Regions from separate parts of the Sporosarcina sp. FSL K6-2383 genome, predicted to be linked through region 3. Evidence: riboswitches for the same ligand, from Rfam matches in the RefSeq annotation. Region 3 holds a riboswitch; each other region holds the start of a gene.

Region 1 (6,012 bases), 1.1 Mb from region 3:
GTACTGAGGATGAATCGGGGGACGTGGAGGAAGGGGGGACTGTAACCGAATTTGCCTATCCGACAAGTGATTGGGCTACACATGGTGGAGATTTGTATAACCGCCGTTACTCCCTGCTTGATCAAATTAACGTATCTAATATTGGCGACTTAAGTCCTGTGTGGACCGCGAGTCTTGGATCAGGCTTGGAATTTAAGTATTCAGGAGAAGCGACTCCTATCGTCGTTGACGGCATTATGTACGTGTCAACAGGAGCGAATGATGTACTTGCACTGGATGCGGTGACAGGTGAACAGCTTTGGGAATATAGACCAGACATCCCAGAAGAAATGGATACTGTCTGTTGTGGATGGACAAATCGTGGTGTCGCGGTTGGAGATGGAAGAGTATACGTAACGCTATTAGATGCTAGATTAGTAGCTCTTGACATCAAAACAGGTGAAGTTCTTTGGGAAAATGAAGTTGCTCGCTGGGAAGAAGGTTATACGATGACGAGCGCTCCACTTTTCTATGATGGTAAAGTTTACGCAGGCGTTGCAGGCGGTGAATATGGAATTAGGGGCCGTATTATGGCTTACGACGCTGAAATCGGGCGGGAAATATGGCGTTTCAATACAATCCCTGGTCCAGGTGAAAAAGATCATGACTCGTGGCCGGCGGATAATAAAGCGTGGATGACAGGTGGAGCACCGGTCTGGCAAACACCTTCAGTTGACCCTGAACTTGGTTATCTTTACTTTGCTACAGGAAATACTGCGCCAGATTTAGATGGCAGTAACCGTGAAGGGGAGAACTTATACGCGGACTCTATCTTAGCTCTGGACGCTTCAACTGGAGAATACAAATGGCATTTCCAAGAGGTTCATCACGACATCTGGGATATGGACCCTGCGAATCCTACCATTTTATATGATGTTGAAATGGATGGAAAAATGAGAAAAGGAATTGCACAAGCAGGGAAAACAGGCTGGGTTTATTTCCTGGATCGTGAAACTGGAGAACCCCTTGTTGGCATTGAAGAAAAAGCCGTTCCGCAAGACGAAAGGCAAAAAACAGCAGCTACGCAGCCTTTCCCAGTCGGAGATGCATTTGTACCTCAACGTATTACGCAAGAAGATTTGGACAGGGATTTCCCAGGTGGGCTTGATATGGAGTTCGGAGGGATATTCGATCCATTCTGGGAAGATCCACTCGTTCTTAAACCGGGTCCTGGCGGTGGTGCTAACTGGCCACCATCGGCTTATAATCCTGATACTGAATATATGTATGTATTAGCACAAGATGGCTATTTTTCATTCACACGCAGTGATGAGGAGTTTGTGGAAGGCGATATTTACATCGGAAGCCTTCTCCAAAGTGTGAAAGATGCCCCACTTCGTGGGTCTGTCACGGCAATCGACGTTAAAACGAATAAGATTGCATGGCAACACGATTGGGATTCGACTGCATACAGTGGTGTGTTGACAACGAAAGGGAATTTGGTCTTTGTGGGTCATAATGACGGCAGACTGATTGCGTTTAACGCAAAGACTGGTGAAGAAGTTTGGGAATACAAAATGGATGCGGGAGCCAATGCCCCGTCCGTCACGTATGAAGTGGACGGTGTTCAATACATTTCTATACTAGCGGCAGGGAATTCACTTGCCGGATCAAAACATGGCGATAAAGTCTACACGTTCAAATTGAATGGCGAGCTAAAAGAGGCTCCCGTAGCTGATAGCAATGAGGATAAACCAAAAGAAGAAAAGCCTGAACAACCAGCATTGGCTGATACTGAAAAAGGCTTAGCGCTCTACAGACAAAGCTGTATCGCTTGTCATGGAGATCAAGGCGTTAATGGGCATAACGGTCCCAATTTACAAACGAGTCCCATGAGGCACGATAAAGATAAAATAATCGCACAAATAAATGAAGGTAGTGGGGCAATGCCTCCGTTTAAAAATCTTTTATCGACTGAAGAAGTCGAAGCACTCACCAGCTATATAACAACCGTTATTGCCCCACTCGGGGATGAATAGAATTTAAACGAAACCAACGACATTTGCGTCATACGAATGTCGTTGGTTTTTGGTATGTGCATGGGTGACTGTGGGACTTTTTCATAACCAAGCATTTTTTGAAAATTTCACCCAAAATTCGATTCGTGAAATGGTTGTCTCAAAGTCAGTGAGTTTCAAGATATTTCATTCGTCAAACACTCACTCCACCATAAATTGCTAATGTACGCTGCAATGAATGAAGCTGCCCATCATTCAATGGAATCATTGGCAACCGGACGCCGCCGACAGGAATTCCATTGAGATTCAATGCCGCTTTTACTGGTGAAGGATTCGGGGCGGCAAAAAGTGCTTTCATAACGGGTAATAATTTACGATGGTCTGCAGCCGCCTCTTTGATATTACCCATTTTGAAGTTTTTGATCATTGTTTGCATTTCATTTCCTATAATATGAGACGAGACGGAAACGACGCCAGCCCCACCAATTGATAGTACTGGGATCGTTAGGCCATCATCACCGCTATACAAGAGGAATTCTGTGGGTGTTTGCTCGATGATTTCAGCCATAGCATCCAAATTACCACTTGCTTCCTTAATCGCAATGATATTTAGGATTGCTGACAGGCGTATGACTGTGTCGACATCGATGTTAACAACTGTTCGTCCTGGCACATTATACAGCATAATTGGTAAGGAGGTAGCCGCCGCAATTGCTTGGAAGTGTTGAAACAATCCTTCCTGGCATGGCTTGTTATAGTAGGGGGCGACGAGCATAATACCGTCAACGCCAACATCCTCTGCCGACATTGTCAGTTCAATCGATTCTCTTGTACTGTTTGAACCTGTTCCAGCGATTACCGGCACCCTTCCGCTAACAACCTCCACTGTAAATTTGAATAAGGCTACTTTTTCTTCCGTCGTTAACGTCGGAGACTCTCCAGTCGTGCCCGATACAACTAAACTATCCGACCCATTGGCAATTAAATACTCAATCAAATTTTTTGTTGCTTCAAAGTCAATGTCTCCCTGCGCATTAAAAGGTGTTACCATCGCCGTTACAATTTGTCCGAAATTCATCATTCTCCACATCCTATTCATTTTTTTGTATAAAAAATAAAATAGAGGGTGGAGGGCATTTGTCAATGATACCTTGGCGTAATTACGTGACATCCGCCGGAGGCTTTATCTAGGCTCAGATAAATTGACGCAAAAAAGCAACAACGAGGGCTCGTTGTTGCAGTGAAATAATGGATTATTTCTTTGCATAAGATAGCCCTCCATATAGTTTCCTATATGACAATCCTGCACTTATTCAACGCAGAACCAGCTTCGAGATGATGAGTGTCTCTCCACTTCGGCAAATCCCCCTTTCTACAATCTTCATAGGATCTCATTATCCTCGGATTGTCTACTAATGGTTTTTGCACCTCTATCCTTACTTCAAAGTTTCGAAATAAGTAGTATTAAATTATTACTACCTTACACGTAATTCGGTACAATTACAAGGTGAAAGTGAAATGAGGTATTTAGGCTGCACTATAAATCTTCGTTTAGCGCCTTACAGATGCAGCCATTCTTACATAAGTATGCCGTCTTCCTCTGATGACGATTGAATAGGTCATAATGTTTTCTGGTACCGCAATCCCGTAGAAGCCTGTGTCACCGATATGGTAAATATCTGCACCAGCCATTTTACTATTGAGTGCGATTTGGCGTATTGTTGCCTCATCCGCACCTTCTTGGCTTGTGCCGATTGTAAGCATGGCTAATGCACCCTTTGAATGCACAAATCGAACATACTTTTCGGCTGTATTCACTGTGATTCCTGGCACGGTTCCCGGAGCGGGCATTAAAATAACATCCGCGCCCGCTTCGATAAAGCTTGAAAGAGTCGCCTCTGAAATAATGCCGCTCCCTGTTTCGTTTGCGACACCAGCACCATGCATTTTCCCAGCGATGATTAATCCTTCTTCACCAAAAATCTCCCGAGCCTTCTTAATGGCAACGACTGTTTCCTCGTTTGTCACTCCGGTTTTGGGATTCCCAGTTAAACAAATAAAGTCAAAGCCTAACTTTTTTGCTTCACGTAATGCTTCTTCGGTAGCCGTTCGACCTTTTGAAACAGTATCTAGCTTTTCAATTTGTTCAGCGTTCAGATCAACAGGTTCTAAATTTAGGCCGACAGGACGCCCTGTTAATTCTTTTACCTTTTGAATGATTGATTCATTCTCATCGCATTTGTATCCTTCAACAGCAGGGTTAAAAACGTCAAATAAATTCAATAATAGTAAATCCGCGCCAAAGGAAGCAGCAAGTTCAGCATTTGTAATACCTGGATACAATGGTGCTACAGAAGTCATCGTCTCCGATAACATCACTCTTCCTTCACATGCGCGTATCGATTTTTTTAAGTCTTGACCATTCATTTTTTGAAAATCGGAAGCGGTACAATCTAATAATCTTTTCACAGAAATTCCTCCATTTAATTAGTATTTTATCTTGTCACTTTCACTTTGAATTTATAGCGGTCAGCACGATAAAATGATTGTACAAACTCTAATGGTATATCATTTTCAGCAAGACCTACTCGGGAAATATAGAGTACGGGGTCCCCCACTTTAATATGAAGAGCTTCCGCTTCACGCTTCTTGGCAACCATTGCCTCTACATCCTGTTGAGCAGACAATATACTCAAGTTAAGCTCACTTTCAACGTATTGATAGATCGACTGTTCTGCAATTTCCTTTGTTAACCCAGTCACGAGGTCCACTGATGTATAAAATAGTTGTAAGGCAATTGGTAAATGGTCGGCTAGGCGTAATCTTTTGATTTCATAAATAGGTGAACCTTCTTCTAGCCCTAATTTTTGCGCTATCTTTTCATTTGCTTCAATCTTGTTGAATTCTAATACCTTTGTGCCTGGCTCCATTCCACGTGAACGCATATCCTCAGAAAAGCTCGTTAAGTGATCTAAATTTTGCTCGAGCTTCTTCAATGCAACAAAGGTTCCTACTCCACGCTTACGTTGTAAATACCCGTCATTTGTAAGATTAGTAATCGCTTGTCTCACTGTCATTCTGCTAACTTGGTACTTCTCAGCAAATTCACGCTCAGAGGGGATTAAGTCATCTGGATTGAGTTGCTTAGTGATCAGCTCCTTTATCAATTGTTCCAACTGGGAATAAATTGGCGTTGGAGAGTTTTTGTTTATCATTTTGTAAATTCCCTTCATTCTCAAGATATAACCTCTAATTTCATTTTAACGCTAAGTGGTATAGTTGTCTATACCACCGGATTAATTAAACGGAATACATCTCTCTCGGAAGTTAAGATTGTGGCTTGAAAATACCATTCCCCATAGATAGCAGATATTTATGTTCGAAGTGTCTATCGTCACAGCTTTAAAACTAAAGTGTTGACAGTCAGATTGAATCTATGTTAAATTTAGTTTGAATTCGAGATAATTGAATTCAAGGCGTTAATGGAACCTATATAAGTTTGTATAAGAACAGTAAATTTTTTTCGAATCAATATACCTTGAATTCTAGGTATATTGATTCGAAATAATAATAGGAGGAAATAGAATGAACCATTTAAAAGGAATGCACCATGTAACGGCGATCACAAGTAGTGCAGAGAAAAACTACGAGTTTTTCACGTATGTACTAGGAATGCGTCTTGTAAAGAAGACGGTCAATCAGGATGATATTCAAACGTATCATTTATTCTTCGCAGACGATAAAGGCTCAGCAGGAACGGATATGACATTTTTTGATTTTCCTGGTATTCCAAAAGGTACGCATGGAACGAATGAGATTTATAAAACAGCTTTCCGTGTTCCGACAGATGCCGCATTAGAATATTGGCTGAAGCGTTTTGATAAATACGAAGTAGCCAATAATGGAATTGAAGAAGTGTTTGGTAAAAAAACGATTTCATTTGTGGACTTTGATGATCAACAATATATGTTAGTGTCTGATGAATTCAACAAGGGGGTTGAGTCGGGGACGCCTT
Region 2 (6,012 bases), 560 kb from region 3:
TATACAGTATCATCTAAATGGATATCAGGCGAGTCGCCTTCCCCTTTAGTGTTTACTGCACCGTTGATGCCGCCTTGTGCACATACAGAGTGGGAACGCTTAACCGGGACAAGTGAAAACAGGTCAACCGGTGTACCTTCTTCCGCTGCTTTAATGACTGCCATTAGGCCTGCAAGACCGCCGCCAACGACAATCAATCTGCTTTTTGCCATTATTGTTTCACTCCTCAAATTATCAGTGATCTCTTTTTCAATCATGTTGCAAATCGAATCTAATTAAACGAATGCAAGTAGTGCTTGCACACCGATTGTAGCTAATACTAGGAATACCGCAATTGTAACGTACGTAACAATTGTTTGTGAACGTGGTGATTGTGCCAGCCCCCATGTCACTAGGAATGACCACAAACCGTTCGCCAAGTGGAACGTCGCCGCGATAACACCCGCGATGTAGAATGCCAGCATGAATGGGTTGTCTAAGATGTTAGCCATCATATTGAAGTCTACTTCAGCACCCAATGCTTTTTGAATTCTTGTTTCATAGATATGCCATGCAATAAAGATTACAAGGAATACCCCTGTCATTCGTTGTAGCATGAACATCCAGTTACGGAAAGTTCCGAAGCGTTGTACGTTATTTTTTGCTGTGAAAGCTATGTACAGGCCGTAAAACGCATGGAACATAAGCGGGATGTAGATGATAAACCATTCTAAAAACAGAACGAATGGTAAGTTCCCCATAAAGTTAGATGCAGTGTTGAATGCTTCTTCGCCGCGTGTTGCAAAATGGTTAATGACCAAGTGTTGGGCAACAAAAAGTCCAACCGGAATAATTCCGAGCAATGAATGAAGACGACGTAAGTAAAAATCTGATTCTCTCGACAAGTCTTTTACCCTCCCTTATTACTGAGGTTAGCAAATCAGTGTTGTCATCGTTTCGACACGAAGCAATCATTGACGGCTTCCCTCTTCGTGGTACAATATTAGAACATGTCCATTGTACTCCTCTGTTTTAAAGAGGTCAAGATGATGTGATTTATTTGTTGTAAACGTATTCCTTCTATTAAAAAGTATTTCACTTATTTTCATCCGAAAGGATTGCATACTCAATTGGAAAATACTACAAACCTTTCACCGACTCGTTTCGGCTATGACCTTTTACGCGACCATGTCTTACCCAGCATTCTAGGGGCTCATCAAGGTGAAATTCTCTACTGGGCAGGAAAAGAAATCGCTAGAAAATTTCCTGTTTTTAGCGTTGAAGAGCTCCCTGTTTTCTTTCAAGAGGCAGGTTGGGGAATTCTTTCCCTTGAAAAAACACAAAAAGATGAAGCCTTTTATACAATGACAAACGGCGATGAAATAAATATTCAAGACAGATCTTTTCAGCTAGAAGCTGGCTTTCTTGCAGAACAGTATCAGAAGTTGAACGGACTTCTGACTGAATGCTATGGAGAAGCTCAATCTAAAAAAGGACGCGTGTCATTCCAAGTAAAATGGGATACCAAAACTAAAATTGACTCGTAAAAAAGAGATGTGGCTATGATGGCTACACCTCTTTTTTCTTTATGAATTCACTATGACTGCATCCAATCCAAATTTTTCATGAAGTGTCGCTACAGCCTTCTCCATATCAGACTCTGGAATAACGACAGACACTTTGATTTCCGATGTACTAACCATTTTCACCGGAATTTCCGCTTGGCGTAAAATATCAAACATATTTGCCGCAACACCTGGATTAGAAACCATGCCACTGCCAACAATTGATACTTTTGCTAGTCCTACTTCAAAATCTGCACGACTATAACCCAGTGCTTTTTTATTGGATTCTAGAACATTGATCACTTCGGCAAAATCCTCTTTTTTAATAGAGAATGACACGGATGGTTGCACATCCTCCCTAATCGTCTGGATGATGATATCAACATTGACATGGTGTTTTGCAAGTGCTGTGAATATATTGGCAAGTGAGCCGTTATATGGAACATCGTACATCACTGTAATCCGAACAATATCTTGCTCAAAAGCAATGCCCCGCACAACTAAATTATTTTCCAAATCAATTTCCTCCTTGATAATCGTTCCTTGTCCATCTATATGAGCTGGCCTAACGCGCATTGGCATTTGATGATTTTTAGCAAATTCAACTGCCCTTGGATGAAGAACACCCGCACCTAAATTAGCAATTTCGAGCATCTCATCATAAGATATTTCCTCAAGCTTTTGGGCTTTTTTAATGAGCCTTGGATCCGTCGTAAATACCCCTTCGACATCGGTGTAAATGTCACAAACAGTTGCCCCTAGCGCAATGGCGATAGCGACCGCGCTTGTGTCGGAGCCTCCACGACCAAGTGTTGTCAGTTCTCCTTGTGCATCAGCTCCTTGGAAGCCTGTAATAACTGCGACAGTACCCGATGTAAGAGCAGCATTCACTCTGTCTGCTTGCACTTGTTCAATTCGCGCGTTGCCGTGAACGGACTCCGTTAGGACACCCGCCTGCCAACCTGTATAAGAATGTGACTCCACGCCTTGTGCGGTGATTGCCATCGCCAGGAGGGACGCTGTCACTTGTTCGCCTGTTGCCAGTAGCATATCGAGCTCACGTCGCCCTGCAGCTGGATTCACTTCTTGTGCAAGTACCAATAACTCATCCGTCGTTTTCCCCATCGCCGAGACAATGACCGCCACTTGCTTCCCTCGATTAACTTCCCCTGCTACAAGTCGTGCAGCGCGTGCAATTCTTTCCGGATTAGCGACCGAAGTCCCCCCGAATTTCATTACAATTCGTTCCATTATCCATTCCTCCGTCTTTATCCTGTACGCAAAAACGGCCCTCAATAAATTGAGAGCCTATTCCGATGGGAGACATCAGTAAAAAGATGCTCCGAACGGATAGCTCTCCAGGTAGTTAATACCTGACAGACTCCCACTTCTTCAATGGAAATCCAGCAAAACAATCGTGACAGTCGATTTTTCCGCTTCGGCGAATACCCCTTTCGATTCCCTTCATCAAGCTGTCGCCTTCTGGAAATGTACTATTAGCATCCGCGCCTCTATCCTCACTTCATATTTAATTATAAGTGAAAAAATTCAGTGCACTTACTTTATCATATTATTCTTTCTCTCGCAATGCCTCTTGACGAAAATACGTTTCGACCGCTTCGGCAACCGCCGCCGGTAAGCCCGCTTGTTGCAAATCTTCGACAGAGGCTTCCCGAATCTTTTTCACCGACTCAAAATGCTTTAATAACTGTTGTTTACGTTTTGGTCCAACACCCGGCAATCCATCGAGCGTAGATGTTAATGAATTCGTTTCACGCCGTTGCCTGTGGAATGTAATGGCAAAACGGTGTACTTCATCTTGTATCCGCTGCAATAAATAAAAGGCCTCACTTGTCCGTTTCAACGGAATCATCTCGATGGGATTGCCGTACAATAATTGCGCCGTCTGGTGTTTATCATCTTTCGCCAGCCCTGCAATAGGAATAGATAAGCCTAGCTCATCCTCAATAACCTCTCTTGCTGCCTCCATATGCCCTTTACCGCCGTCAATGACGACTAAATCAGGTAAAGGCAAGTCATCTGTCAACACACGACTATAACGCCTCCTGACAACTTCGCGCATCGCCCCATAATCATCATGCGCAGCGGCAGTTTTCGTCACATATTTGCGGTAATTCTTACGATTTGGTTTACCATCAACAAACGACACCATAGCAGAAACAGGATCAGCACCATACGTATGAGAGTTATCGAAAGCTTCAATGCGGAGCGGTATTGTAATATTCATCGCCTCACCAAGCTCCTCACAAGCTCCGATTGTTCGCTGCTCTTGCCGTTCCATCAGCTGAAACTTATCTCCTAGTGACATCTCTGCATTTTTAATAGCAAGATCCACTAGTGATTTCTTTTTACCTCGTTGCGGAATAAGCACATGGACGTTCAATAGCTCGCGAACGAGCTCACTATCAATGCCTTGTGGCAACAGGATTTCCTTCGGCAACAAATGCTCAGACTTACCATAAAACTGACCGATAAATGTCAATAGTTCATCTTCTGGCTCCTGATAAAGCGGAAACAACGATACGTCCCGTTCGATCAATTTCCCTTGTCGCACAAAAAAAACTTGGACGCACATCCAGCCTTTATCAACGGAATAGCCAAAAATATCACGATCTGTAAAATCATTCATCGTCATTACCTGTTTTTCCATAACAGCTTCAATATTTGTAATTTGATCGCGGTACTCTTTCGCGCGTTCAAACTCCAAGTTTTCCGCTGCGGCAGACATTTTTTCAGTCAATTCCTTTTTAACACTTTTATAGCCTCCATTAAGGAATCGACTAATGTCATCGACCATTTCTTTATAAACTTCTTGATCCACCTCATTGACACACGGCGCCAGGCATTGGCCGATATGATAATACAAGCACACACGATCAGGCATCGTCTGACATTTCCGATATGGATACAAACGATCAAGCAGCTTTTTCGTCTCTCCTGCTGCGTAAGCATTCGGATATGGACCAAAATATTTTCCTTTGTCCTTTTTCACTTGGCGCGTGATGATCAATTTCGGATGGCGTTCAGCTGTAATTTTCAAATAAGGATACGTCTTATCGTCCTTCAACATAATATTATATTTCGGATCGTACTGTTTGATAAGGTTTAATTCCAACACGAGTGCCTCAATGTTAGATGAGGTGACCATATACTCAAAATCCTCAATTTCACCGACAAGTCGCTGTGTTTTTCCGTCATGACTGCCCGTAAAATAGCTACGCACCCGATTTTTCAATACTTTTGCTTTTCCTACATAAATAACAGTTCCTTGTCGATCCTTCATAAAATAACAGCCCGGCAACTCTGGTAAAATCGCCAATTTTTGTTCAATCAATTCATTCATATCCGTCACCTACCTAAAAAAACCGGGCGCCAATGAAGGGACCCGGTTATTAATGAAATTATATTATGCGTGTTTTTCGATTAATTCAGCAAGTGCTTCTTTCGGTTTGAAACCAACCACTTTATCTACAATCTCGCCATCTTTGAACAGGATAAGCGTTGGGATAGACATAACGCCATAGTTACTTGCTGTTCCTTGGTTGTCATCTACATCAACTTTAACAATTTGTGCTTTGCCTTCGAATTCGCCATCTAATTCCTCAAGAACAGGAGCGATCATTTTACACGGTCCGCACCAAGGTGCCCAAAAGTCAACAAGGACAAGTCCTTCTTTAATATTTTCTGCAAAGCTTTGATCAGTCGCATTAATAATTGCCATGATAAAATTTCCTCCTTTAATAACTATGCTCGTAGTATATCATGCAGTCATTGCGTGAGCTAAATATATGCTTTGAATCAGAAATGTCTCCCGTTACGTTTGATACAGACACCAAGGAACCAGCCAATTTTCAATCATTTAATTACTTTGATAATGCAATTTTTATATGTGCTAAATGATGCTCTTCATGCCATGCTAACTTTGCCACTTTTGTTGCCACTGTAATTTCTCCGTTTTCTTGATGTGTGAAAATCCGGTTTAATTGCTCGTCAGTTAAACTATTTCCTAAAGATACGACGCGTTCATTTATACCTTCTAACATTTTAATAGAACTTTCTATAGGAAAATTTGTATCAGGTTGAACAGCCCACTTATCCTGGTCGAATGCCGGTATAGTTGGATTGTCATCTGTTAAAGCTAGCTTCAAACGCTGATACATATTTAACTGTGAATCTGCAACATGATGAACAAGCTGACGAACTGTCCAGCTGCCATCACGGTATGTTTTGCTTAATTGCTCATCGTTTAATGAACCGACCGTTTTTTGTAATCGGATGGTGTAAGTTTCGATTTCTTTAAGCCATTCTTGAATATTACTTAGCGTTACTTTTTCAGGAACTTGTAGCTTTCCAATTGGAAATGTGACATCCATCTTCAATCCCTCTTCCCTTTTTATTGTATTCATTACTCTATTTTTAAAAATAATTAGCTTAAAGGGCTTCGGAA
Region 3 (6,012 bases):
ACATTGCTACTTGTACGAAAATATTTAAAGCCAGTCAATTGGTTCGTTAATCATGGCAAAAAGAGAACATTTGAGGATAATATGGGACAGACTTTTGTTTTTGGCTATCCTGTTTGGTTTGCGTTACTTTTAACATTTGGCGTTGGGTTTGCTTCAGGGCTATTTGGGATTGGGGGAGGCTCTATCATCGTTCCAGCTATGATTCTCCTGTTCCTATTCCCACCACATGTCGCAGTGGGTACGTCGATGTTCATGGTCTTTTTATCGGCTATGGTTAATTCAGTTACACATATATCACTTGGCAATGTGCCATGGCTTTACACAATACCCGTCGTTCCGGCTGCTTATATCGGGGCAAAATTAGGGGCAATGCTGAATCAAAAGATGAAATCAGAGACACTAGTCATTGCTCTACGAATTATTCTATTCATATTAGGGGTTCGGGCCATTATTGAAGGAATAGCGGGGTGAATTCCGATAAGTAAAATAGAAACGCTTTACTTTTATCATACGAATGATATCCATAGTCACTTTGAAAATTGGCCGCAAATCAGTCGTCTGTTACGTGAGAAAAAACGAATGCATCATGCTAAAAGTGAAGCTTGCTATGTATTCGATATCGGGGATCACGTTGATCGTTCGCATCCTTTTACGGAAGGGACGCAAGGTCAAGGGAATGTTCGTTTATTGAATGAAGCGGGATTCGATGCGGTTACGATTGGTAACAATGAAGGCATTACGATGTCGAAAGAAGCGCTTACTTTACTTTATAAAGAAGCGGAATTCAACGTGATTGTCTGTAATTTATTTGATCAAGGGCGTCCAGCATGGGCTTTGCCCTATACGATTTACGTAACGGAGCAAGGGACGAGAATTGGCGTGGTTGGTGCGACGGCAGAGTATACGACGTTCTATTCAAAGCTAGGATGGGAAGTGACATCACCTAGTGCTGAATTGCAACGTATTGTAGAGGAGATTGAGGAACAAACGGATGTCATCGTTTGTCTATCACATTTGGGAATAAAAGAAGATGAGAAATTGGCGCGTGACTGTCCTGCAATCGACGTTATTTTCGGTGCGCATACCCATCATCTGTTTCATGAAGGCAAGCTCATCGGAAATACGATGCTAGCTGCAACAGGAAAATATGGTGAATATGTAGGGCAAGTGATGGTGGAAATCGATGTCGACACAAAGAAAGTGGTCGAGATGGCTGCGAAGCTGTATAGAGCGGATCAGCTGACACGTACTGAGGATGACGTCAGACAGGTGACTGGACTTATTGAATCGGGGAAGCAGGCAATGAAGGAAAGGGTTTTTTATAATCCAACAGCTTTACCGCAAAATTTATTTGGAGAGAGTCCGTTAGCCTCTTTTTTCGGTCGAGCGTTAATTGCCTATACAAAAGCGGATTGTGCATTGTTTAATGCGGGTATTTTTCTTGGCAGCTTAGACAAAGGATGGGTAACGAAAGAAAGCCTACACACACTACTTCCACATCCAATAAACCCATGTATTATCACGTTAGACGGAGCGGAGCTGCAAGAAGTGTATGAGCTATCAATGAATGAAGAATGGCCACAGATTGAGATTAAAGGACTCGGCTTCCGTGGTACGCTGATGGGGGCGATGATACATGAAAGATTGTATGAAAATCGTCATGGTAAGCTCTACGTGGGGAATCGAGAGGTCATCAAAGGACAGTCTTATACGCTTGCGACATTAGATATGTTCACATTTGGATTTTTCTTTCCAACCCTTAAAGAGGCGAAAAAAGACTATTGTATGCCAGAGCTGATCAGAGATGTGTTGGGCTGGTATGGCACTGAAATGAACTGAATAAACGGCTCCTTTTCTGCATATTGTAACAGCAGGAGGAGTCGTTTTGAGATTTCAAAGTCATATTACTCGAAAATCTAGGAAAAAGAAACGAAGATTGTTACCGCTCCTTATTCCAGCGTTTCTAATTGCGATTGCCCTATCTCTATACATTGTCAATATGAGATTGACACCTATCTATGTTCGATATGCAGAGGCACAAACACGTATTATCTCTGCGCATGTCATTAACAAAGCGATTACATCACAGGACCTTACATTTCCTAGTGTTGAAGAAATGTTTCCTACCAGTTCAAATGAGTCTACTGGAGTAATAAAGATTAATGCGGAAGCCGCCAACCGTGTAGTGGGAGAGATACACGCGCTCGTTGCTACTCATCTTAAGCAGGCAGAAGCCGGTAATTTTGACGTGTTGCCAGTGCGCGATAATATCGAATACGATTCAAAGGCGATGGAAAACCAAGAAGGAATTGTCTTTTTTGTGCCAGTTGGTCAGGCGCTCAATATTCCTTTGCTTGGAAATCTAGGACCTAAAATACCTATCCGATTTCATGTCATTGGAGAAGTACACACTGATATAGAACCAACCATCAAGGAATTTGGAATAAACAGTGCATCTGTCGAAGTAAATGTTATTTTGACAGTGAACGTTCAGATTATCGTGCCGCTAGCTACGCGAGAAAGTAAAGTGGAACAAAGAATTTTGGTTGCAATGGGGATTATTTCGGGGACGGTCCCTCCAGTTTACAGTGGTGGTGGAGGAGCAGCGCCTAATGTCGAAATTCCAGTTCAACTCCCAAAATAAGAATAAGAAAAGCGCAAGATACCTAGAACATAGACATTATTTTAGGAAAAAAATAAATACTTTTATCCTTTTGGAAAAAGACTTGAAAGTACTGTGGTTTATTGTTACGCTAGTATAGTTAATAAAATACCGATTGGGTAGAGGCTGCATTGCTTATGAGTCGCATACGAGAGATTGACATCTATGACCGTGTGTAAAAGGAAGCTTTGCCGAAGTTTGTTGGGGTTGTCAAGTTCAGCAGGCTGGGGTTATTCCGAATAGGGATAACACTGTCATGCATCATTGTGATGTATGATGAGCTACAAGTCGTAAGTTAGATAAGCCAATTCATTTATCAAACAAACGCAATGTAGATAAGGTCGACTCCCATTACACTTAGCAAAGTGTCGATAGGAGTCGGTTTTTTTATTCCCCCATGACGGGCCTCGACCCAACAATATGGAGGATTTTTAGAATGATTGGAACTTGGGTATCAATTTTGCCGCCACTAATTGCCATTGTGATGGTATTGGCGACGAAACGTGTTTTGCTATCACTTGGATCGGGGATTGTCGCTGCCGCTATACTAGCCGCATCCTTTTCGCCGGGTGAATCTGTAAAGTATATATGGAATGGAATGATTGTCTCCTTCTGGGACGGAGGGGCATTGAATACGTATAATATTTATATCATGTTATTCATTCTTTTACTTGGAGTGATTACAGCATTCGTTAGTTTGTCTGGTGGCAGCCGAGCGTTTGCAGGGTGGGCTGAACGCCGCATCAAGACAGCACGCGGCGCGAAAATGCTAACGACTCTTTTAGGAATCGCTATTTTTGTAGATGATTATTTTAATGCATTAGCCGTTGGACAAATTGCTCGTCCGATTACAGATCAGCATAAAATTTCACGTGCGAAATTAGCTTATTTTATCGATTCAACATCAGCACCTATTTGTTCGATTTCTCCTATTTCAAGCTGGGGGGCATTTTTAATTGGGCAAATGGCTCTTATTTTTGCAGGGTCTACTGCTATCAGTTATTCGCCGTTATCTGCATTTATCATGATGGCGCCAATGAATTTTTACGTTGTCGCCACATTAGCAATGGTCTTCTTCTTTGCATGGACGGATATTGATTTGTTCACGATGAAGAAGCATGAAAAACTGGCAAAAGAAGATGGCCAATTATTTGATCCGAACAAAGAGATTCCTGGTCAATTAAAAGAGGATTTTCCTGTACATGCATATGGCCGGGTACGCGATCTTGTGGCACCCATTGTGTCGCTCGTAGTTGTCACGTTTACCATGATGTTTTGGACAGGTTATGTAATTGGTGGTTCGCCGAGTATATGGTCTATATTTGAAAATACGAATGTGCCTTTGTCCTTGCTGGCAGGTGGAGTCGTTGGGGCTTTAGTTGCCGCAATTCTATATGGAGTACAGATGAAACATAATGAAACAGCCACTATGCAGCTAATGGGTCGCGCCTTTGTTAGTGGCGTACAATCAATGATGCCTGCGGTGCTGATACTCATTTTTGCATGGGCATTAACAGACTTGATTGCTATTTTGGATACGGGTACTTATTTATCAGAGGTCGTGATGAAAGCAAATATGTCAGTTGCATTTTTACCAGCTATTATCTTTATATTAGCAGGTCTGATGGCATTTGCTACGGGGACATCATGGGGATCTTTCGGGATTTTGATGCCGATTGCGGGGACGATTATGATTGACGCTGCGCCTGAACTATTATTACCGGCACTTGCAGCTGTTCTAGCAGGTTCTGTGTTTGGTGATCATTGTTCGCCAATATCGGATACAACGATTTTGTCTTCAACGGGTGCAGGTAGTAACTTGATGGACCACGTTACGACGCAATTACCTTACGCGCTCATTAGTGCTATTGTCGCAGCTATAGGCTATTTTGTATTAGGGGTAACAGGCTCTGTGTGGGTAGGTCTGGTTGCTGTAATTATCATTCTCATCGTATTATTTACGGTTTGGACGATAGGGGCAAGAAAAGAAATAGCTAAGCAAGCCGCATAATCATAGGTTGTAACAGGGGAGCGATGAAATTTCATCGCTCCTTTTATTATATTGAAACAATTTTTGAATAAAAAAATGTTTTGACAATAGTCAGTTAGGTATATATACTAATCAATAAGATTACAAAGATAATCTGAAAGTAGTAATCACTCAATTCTTAGTTTTAAAAATACTATGAAGGAGAAAAACTGGGGGATCTGATATCTACGTTTAGAATTATTGGAATTTTAAATCACAGGGGGGATTTCAATTGAAATTAAAAAAATTCGCAGGTATATTCGCCACAGCAACTCTTGCAGTTGGACTATTGGCAGGGTGCGGCGCAGGTGAAAAGGCAGATGGAGACAGTTCAAGCAGTAAGGGTGGCGACACGATTAAAATCGGCGTTAACCTAGAATTGTCTGGAGCAGTTGCTTCATACGGAACATCAGAGCTATCCGGGATTGAATTAGCTGTTGAAGAAATTAATGCAGCAGGTGGCGTGGATGGCAAGGATATTGAACTAGTCAAGGTCGATAACAAGTCTGACCCTGCAGAAGCAACAAGTGCAGCGCTTAAATTGATTACACAAGATAAAGTTGTAGCGATTATTGGTGCAGCGACAAGTGGTGCTACAGTTGCACAGGCAGAAATTGCTAACGGTAATGAAGTACCACTTATTAGTCCATCTGGTACAAGCCCAACGGTAACAGTGAAAGATGATGGAAGCGTCAACGAATTTGTCTTCCGTACATCATTCATCGATCCTTTCCAAGGAACAGTTGCAGCCAACTTTGCAGCAAATGACCTAGGTGTGAAAAACGTTGCGATTTACTCAGATAACTCAAGTGACTATTCAAAAGGTCTTGCAGCTTCATTCAAAAAAGATTTTGAAGCAGCGGGCGGTACGGTTGTAGCGGAAGAATCATATGTTGGTAAAGACACAGATTTCCGTTCTACATTAACGCGTATCAAAGCAGCAAACCCAGAATTTATTCTGATCCCAGGCTACTATGAAGAAGTCGGGCTAATTGTTAAACAAGCACGTGAAATGGGTATCGATGTTCCACTAATGGGCGCAGATGGCTGGGACTCTCCGGTTCTAATGGATCTAGCTGGTGCAGAGGCGTTGAACAATACGTTCACGACAAATCACTACTCTTCTGAAGACCCAGATGGTATCATCCAAGACTTCAATGATAAATTCGAAGCAAAATATAGCAAAGCGCCAGATGCATTTAACGCACTTGGTTATGACACAGTTTACCTACTAGCTGACGCTATTAAACGCGCAGGTGGAGCAGATTCAGTTAAAATTAAAGACGCTTTAGCTGCAACAAGTGGACTTGAACTTGTTACG

The links. A riboswitch is a leader RNA that binds a small molecule or an ion and turns the genes downstream of it on or off. The one in region 3 is predicted to bind lysine.
Region 1: it holds a riboswitch for lysine, as region 3 does, so the genes downstream of both, dapA (4-hydroxy-tetrahydrodipicolinate synthase) here and MKZ10_RS16040 (Na+/H+ antiporter NhaC family protein) in region 3, are expected to answer to the same signal.
Region 2: it holds a riboswitch for lysine, as region 3 does, so the genes downstream of both, MKZ10_RS12895 (aspartate kinase) here and MKZ10_RS16040 (Na+/H+ antiporter NhaC family protein) in region 3, are expected to answer to the same signal.

What each region holds. Positions count from the first base shown of each region.
Region 1 covers NZ_CP152017.1:645,484-651,495, forward strand. Annotated here, with positions in the region: gene MKZ10_RS03410 (PQQ-binding-like beta-propeller repeat protein) at 1-2,018, shown strand, start outside; gene dapA (4-hydroxy-tetrahydrodipicolinate synthase) at 2,191-3,075, opposite strand; lysine riboswitch at 3,261-3,438, opposite strand; gene MKZ10_RS03420 (haloacid dehalogenase-like hydrolase) at 3,549-4,466, opposite strand; gene MKZ10_RS03425 (GntR family transcriptional regulator) at 4,493-5,212, opposite strand; gene MKZ10_RS03430 (ring-cleaving dioxygenase) at 5,583-6,012, shown strand, end outside.
Region 2 covers NZ_CP152017.1:2,604,087-2,610,098, forward strand. Annotated here, with positions in the region: gene sdhA (succinate dehydrogenase flavoprotein subunit) at 1-212, opposite strand, end outside; gene MKZ10_RS12885 (succinate dehydrogenase cytochrome b558 subunit) at 276-884, opposite strand; gene MKZ10_RS12890 (YslB family protein) at 1,110-1,526, shown strand; gene MKZ10_RS12895 (aspartate kinase) at 1,566-2,795, opposite strand; lysine riboswitch at 2,888-3,066, opposite strand; gene uvrC (excinuclease ABC subunit UvrC) at 3,115-4,908, opposite strand; gene trxA (thioredoxin) at 4,972-5,286, opposite strand; gene MKZ10_RS12910 (YfiT family bacillithiol transferase) at 5,429-5,938, opposite strand.
Region 3 covers NZ_CP152017.1:3,167,590-3,173,601, reverse strand. Annotated here, with positions in the region: gene MKZ10_RS16055 (sulfite exporter TauE/SafE family protein) at 1-471, shown strand, start outside; gene MKZ10_RS16050 (metallophosphoesterase) at 472-1,839, shown strand; gene yunB (sporulation protein YunB) at 1,886-2,644, shown strand; lysine riboswitch at 2,775-2,954, shown strand; gene MKZ10_RS16040 (Na+/H+ antiporter NhaC family protein) at 3,099-4,673, shown strand; gene MKZ10_RS16035 (ABC transporter substrate-binding protein) at 4,924-6,012, shown strand, end outside.